Linked DNA regions of Acetivibrio cellulolyticus CD2. Each later gene encodes a partner of the first gene's protein in a complex. Links are inferred from orthologs where the notes say so. Each region holds a gene or a part of one and is shown in the gene's direction. Other genes may lie near its edges.

Evidence for each region.
Region 2: the proteins of uvrB (region 1) and pcrA are in contact, whole or in part, in a crystal structure (PDB 7EGT), measured with the Thermus thermophilus proteins. The link is inferred for Acetivibrio cellulolyticus CD2 from one-to-one orthologs. Residues at the interface, in WP_096411307.1 of Thermus thermophilus: Glu23, Leu25, Arg26, Asp27, Gly28, Glu29, Arg30, Phe31, Arg55, Glu326, Asp327, Phe328, Glu379, Ser382, Gln383, His398, Gly400, Arg401; in WP_096412145.1 of Thermus thermophilus: His654, Arg656, Phe657, Gln666, Asp668, Glu669, Lys680, Arg681, Leu682, Ser683, Lys685, Tyr686, Ala687.

Annotation. Positions count from the first base shown.
Region 1 is NZ_JH556657.1:763,055-766,102, reverse strand. What follows is about bases 1-2,972. They hold uvrB (excinuclease ABC subunit UvrB), read left to right. Parts: upstream 1-481; coding sequence 482-2,464; downstream 2,465-2,972. Other genes in these bases: ACECE_RS0215110 (hypothetical protein), read left to right, coding at 2,822-2,972; ACECE_RS0215120 (glycerate kinase), read right to left, coding at 1-265. Also shown: more of ACECE_RS0215110, read left to right, coding at 2,973-3,048. UniProt on the Escherichia coli protein: The UvrABC repair system catalyzes the recognition and processing of DNA lesions. A damage recognition complex composed of 2 UvrA and 2 UvrB subunits scans DNA for abnormalities.
Region 2 is NZ_JH556653.1:1,663,521-1,666,576, reverse strand. The notes cover bases 51-3,030. They hold pcrA (DNA helicase PcrA), read left to right. Parts: upstream 51-420; coding sequence 421-2,640; downstream 2,641-3,030. Other genes in these bases: ACECE_RS0209370 (hypothetical protein), read left to right, coding at 2,844-3,030; hpf (ribosome hibernation-promoting factor, HPF/YfiA family), read left to right, coding at 51-266. Also shown: more of hpf, read left to right, coding at 1-50; more of ACECE_RS0209370, read left to right, coding at 3,031-3,056. UniProt on the Escherichia coli protein: A helicase with DNA-dependent ATPase activity. Unwinds DNA duplexes with 3'-5' polarity. Translocates on single-stranded DNA with 3'-5' polarity. Initiates unwinding more efficiently from a nicked substrate than double-stranded DNA.

The DNA of each region.
Region 1 (3,048 bases):
TTTCTATTACAGCCGTTTTTCCATTTATAACACCGTATTTTGCTTCTAGCTTTCTACCAAGTGGATCAACAACCCAGGCAGTCTCATATTTGCCGTTTGCAGCTAAAACTATCGCCTCAACTGTCCCTTCGCCGCCATCTGCTATAGGTACTTTTATTATTTCTATTTTTTCAAAATGTTTTATTGCACTCTCTTCTATGATATTTATAACCTCTAAAGAGGAAAGAGAGCCTTTGAACGAATCGGGAGCTAATAGTATTTTCATGCCGACCTCCTTGGAATGATCAATGCATGGATTCATTATTACATAGATTTGGCTTAATAATCAAGGTTAGCTTCTAAGTGTGTAAATTCACACGTATTATCCATACGCACTCCTCCTTAGCTATTATTCATTGCGGAAATATCCCAAACGTATGTTTGAATATCTGATTCAATATGATATAATAGATTAAACTAAAATTTTGGGAGAGTAATAATTATGCCTGAATTTAAGATTGCATCTGAATACAAACCTTGCGGGGACCAACCTAAAGCTATAGATAAGTTGTGTGAAGGTATTAACAGAGGACTTAAGGGACAAACCCTTTTAGGTGTTACCGGTTCGGGTAAGACCTTTACAATGGCTAACGTAATTGAAAGAGTGCAAAAACCAACCCTGATAATTGCTCATAACAAAACCCTCGCTGCGCAGCTTTGCAGTGAGTTTAAGGAGTTTTTTCCGGACAATATAGTTGAGTATTTTGTCAGTTATTATGACTATTATCAGCCTGAAGCATATATTGCAACCACAGATACCTACATTGAAAAGGATGCTTCAATAAATGAGGAGATAGACAAGCTTAGACACTCGGCTACTGCTGCATTGTTCGAAAGAAGAGATGTAATTATTGTTGCCAGTGTTTCATGTATTTATGGTCTGGGTGATCCTGAAGACTATACAGACCTTATGCTTTCCTTGAGAAAGGGGATGCAAAAGGATAGGGATGAGATTATCAGAAAGCTTGTTGAAATACAATATGAAAGAAATGAGATAGATTTCAAACGTGGGAAGTTTCGGGCAAGAGGAGATGTTCTGGAGATATTTCCTTCATATTCTTCCGACAAGGTAATTCGTGTAGAGTTTTTTGGAGATGAGATAGATCGGATAACTGAAATAAATTACCTGACTGGTGAGATACTAGGCTCAATGTCACATGCTGCTATATTTCCTGCTTCCCACTATGCGACTACACGGTCAAAAATGGAAAAAGCAATGGTAAATATAGAAAAAGAGCTTGAGGAACGTCTGAAAGAACTCAAGGAAGATGGTAAACTGCTTGAAGCCCAAAGGCTTGAGCAGAGAACAAGATATGATCTTGAGATGCTCCAGGAAGTAGGTTTTTGCCAGGGAATTGAGAATTATTCTAGACATATTAGCGGTAGAGAACCCGGGAGTTCCCCTTATACGCTTATAGATTATTTCCCGGATGATTTCCTGATGATGATTGATGAGTCACATGTTACTGTTCCGCAGGTAGGTGCTATGTATAATGGGGACAGATCGAGAAAGCAATCGCTGGTTGATTACGGATTCAGGCTGCCATCGGCCTTTGATAACAGGCCTTTGAAGTTTAATGAGTTCGAGGAGAGGATAAATCAGATTGTTTTTGTTAGTGCTACACCTGCTGCATACGAGAGGAATAATTCACAGCAGATAGTTGAGCAGATAATAAGACCTACCGGGCTTATAGACCCTGAAATTATAGTAAAACCAGTAAAGGGGCAGATAGATGATCTTATTGGAGAGATCAATGAGAGAATACAAAAAAATGAACGTGTTCTTGTTACTACCCTGACAAAGAAAATGTCCGAAGACCTTACGGATTACCTTAAGGAGTTGGATTTTAAGGTTAAATATCTCCATTCCGACATTCTGACAATTGAAAGGATGGAGATTATAAGGGACTTGAGACTGGGAGTATTTGATGTTTTAGTTGGGATAAATCTATTAAGAGAAGGGCTGGATTTGCCGGAGGTTTCTCTAGTAGCCATTCTTGATGCTGATAAGGAAGGATTCTTAAGATCTGAGACTTCTCTGATACAAACTATCGGCAGGGCAGCTAGAAATGTAGAAGGAAAAGTAATAATGTATGCTGATACAGTTACTGAATCAATGAGAAAGGCTATAAGTGAGACAAATAGAAGAAGAAAGCTGCAAGTAGAGTATAATGAGGAGCACGGGATTATTCCACAGAGTATTAAAAAGAGTGTAAGAGATGTAATTGAAGCAACAAAGGCTGCGGAGGAAAGCTCAGAGTATTCTGTACGTAGAGAAGAAGAGGTTATAAGTCAAGGTGAGGCTCAGGCTATCATTGACAGATTAACAAAAGAAATGAAAAAGGCAGCGGCAGATTTGCAGTTTGAAAGAGCTGCTGAGTTAAGAGATAAGCTTAATGGACTGAAAAGTAAGTTTGGTTTATAAGTAAGTGTATTGTGGCATGAAGTGATGTTTTAAGGGAGCAGTTTTAACTACTATAAAGTAGGAGCTGCGCCCTTTTGCTGTTATTAAAGGAGAAATTGAAGGTGCCTTGGTAGAGGCAGATTCACAGCATAATAATAAAAATGGAAAAAATTCTGAAAAAATATCTTTATTTTATTAAGATTTTATGATAAAATATTACTACAAGCTAAAAATTCCCTTCTTAGTGTTTGCAGTTAATTACCAAATTCATTTAAATCTTTTTTACTCAAGACAATAATTCTTAAATCCCCTATTATTCCATGTATGTATGTTTGTTTACCTATGTCATTTTGTAAAAAATTAAAGGAGGGGCAAGTTATGAAAGATATTAATTTTAAGGACCTTGTTAGTGCATTGAAAAGGGTTGATGGGTCTGTGGTAAAGGAAATGATGGAACATGACAAAGGTGTTTTGAGAAAGACAGTTGTAAGTATTTCGCCATACACTGTTACACTTGAATACATAGACTTTGGCAGGAGTCAGCGTGCCCTTAAATTTTATGCAACCAATAATAATGGAGAAGAAATTCATTTTGATTCAGTAAA
Region 2 (3,056 bases), on another replicon or contig:
AAACTAAAATTCAAAGAAAGTACCATGAAAGCGACTTAAGTTTTGATAGTGTCAATTTTGAAGATCATGAGGATGAAGTAAATGATTTTAAAGTTGTACGATCCAAAAAGTTTTCAATAAAGCCTATGACTATTGAGGAGGCGATTCTACAGATGAATATGTTGGGACATGAGTTTTTCATGTTTTCCAATTCCGAAACAATGGAGGCAAATGTAGTTTATCGAAGAAAAGACGGAAATTATGGCTTAATTGAGCCAGATATCTAAATCGATTTTTAATCGGAAAATTAAATATATATTTGTAATATGTTTTGATTTTGACTATAATATTAAATGCCGGGATTAAGGTCTCGGCATTTAATATTGTCATCATGTGGCAGGCGCTAAAACTACGGACTAAAGTTTAAGAGAGGTTTGTACTATGGATTTATTGAACGGGCTTAACAATGAACAGAGGGAAGCGGTATTGCATGTGGATGGACCACTGCTAATATTAGCTGGTGCAGGCAGCGGAAAGACCAGAGTTCTTACAAATAGAATTGCATATTTAATTAAGGAGAAGGGTGTTTACCCTTCAAGTATATTGGCTATTACATTTACAAACAAGGCAGCCAAAGAGATGCGTGAAAGAATTGATAAGCTGGTGGAAAATGTAAGTGACAGCATGTGGGTTAGTACTTTCCACTCATTGTGCGTTAGGATATTGAGAAAGGACATTGAAAAGCTTGACTATGACAGAAGCTTTGCTATTTTTGATTACACAGATCAGCAGACTGTTGTAAAAGACTGTTTGAAGGAATTAAACTTAAATGAAAAAAACTATCCGCCAAAGTCAATGCTTGAGATGATAGGAAGAGCCAAGGATGAACTGATTGATCCGGTTACATATGGAAAGATGTATGCTGCGGATTTTAGAATGGCAAAGGTGGCTAAAATATATGAACTGTATCAGAAGAAGCTGAAACAAAACAACGCCGTAGACTTTGACGATATTATAATGCTGACTATAAAGCTGTTTTCCAATTATCCGGATGTTTTGGACTATTATCAGAGAAAATTCAAATATATACTTGTGGATGAATACCAGGATACAAATAGTGCACAGTATTCATTGATAAGTATGCTTTCACAAAGAAGCAGGAATTTATGTGTTGTTGGTGACGATGACCAATCGATTTACGGTTGGAGAGGTGCGAACATACGTAATATACTGGATTTTGAAAAGGAATTCAGTGGTTGTAAGACAATAAAACTTGAGCAGAACTACAGGTCAACCCAGACTATTCTTGATGCTGCAAACTGCGTCATTAAAAATAATTATGGCAGGAAAAACAAGAGTCTTTGGACTGAAAATAAAGGCGGGGAAAAGATACGGCATTGTGAGTGTTCGAATGAGCATGAAGAAGCGTATTTTATTGCAAATGAGATAAAGAAGCTGAGCACTATAAAGGACATGCAGTATAAGGACTTTGCAATTCTTTACAGAGTAAATGCAATGTCCCGTGTTGTGGAAGAAATGCTCATAAAGGAAGGAATTGCATATAAAATATTTGGAGGCCTGAAGTTCTATGACAGAAAGGAAATAAAGGACCTTATTGCATACCTCCGTTTGATTCAGAATCCTTCCGACAATATAAGCCTAAAGAGGAGCATAAATGAGCCGAAGAGAGGTATCGGAACGACTACAATAGAAACGGCAGAAAGACTAGCCAACAGCAAAGGCGTAAGTATTTTTTCAATTATATCTTCTGCATCGGAAATACCTGATTTGGCCAGAGCAGCTTCCAAGCTTGAAGGTTTTGTGGCTATGATATCAAGGCTGCGTATACTTAAGGAATCAATGAAGGTGTCGGAGTTGATACAGGAAGTGATAGAACAGTCCGGCATACAGAGAAGCTATGAGGAAGAAGATACTATTGAAGCTCAGTCAAGGATTGAAAATATAAAGGAATTAGTATCCGTTGCACTGGAATTTGAAGCAAAAAATGAAGAGCAGAGTCTTGAGGATTTTCTTGCTAATGTATCGCTTGTTGCGGATATAGATAACATGGACGAAAATGGTGATTATGTAGTCTTGATGACTCTTCACAGTGCAAAAGGGCTGGAGTTTCCCGTTGTATTTATGGTGGGAATGGAAGAGGGAATTTTCCCGGGCTACCGTTCGATGTCCGACGAGAGTGAACTGGAAGAAGAGCGCAGGTTGTGCTATGTTGGTATCACCAGAGCAAAGCAAAAGCTTTATTTGACAAATACATTTACCAGAACGTTGTTTGGTAACACTACATATAATAAGATGTCCAGATTTTTGAAGGAGATTCCTCCTGAACTGTTGGAAGGTAATGAAAAGAAGGAGCCAATGACTTCAAAAAAACCTGTGAATAAAAATGTGAGTGCTGGAAGTACAGGAAGTTTTAGTGCTCCGTCAAGCTTTAGAACGTCAACGTTTACTGATGTTAGTAAGCCCAAAACTGCGGCCGCGAATTTCAGCATAGGAGATCAAGTTGAACACAAGAAATTCGGAGTTGGGGTCATAACCAATGTTGAAAAGGAAAATGATGATTACAAACTGGAGATACACTTCAAAGGTGCAGGGATGAAAAGGCTGATGGCTGCATTTGCTAATTTATCTAAAATAGGATAGAATTTTTAAGGATAAACCCTAAGTCCGTTGGATTTGGGGTTTTGTTTTTTACATCAATTTACATACATCAAAATAAAACAAATTGGCATTGACTAATTATCCAAAAAGTAGTATCGTCGTTATGAATAAAATATTAAAACTTGCACAGCTGTATAAAATCCTTCAACAAATATTTGGAAATTTTATTTAAAGGAGATGATTCAATGAATTTCAAAAAAGTTAAGTTTTTGTTTATACTGGCAATGTTCGTTGAGTTATCTATTGCGGTATTATTTCCACAAATCAATGTAATGCCCTTGCCTACTAATCTAAAAGTTGTTAAACAAGGCAGTGATATATATATATCTTATAGATACCTTAGACATACTGATATGCATCTGGGAATTGGAAAATGCGGTATAAATAATATGATGAAT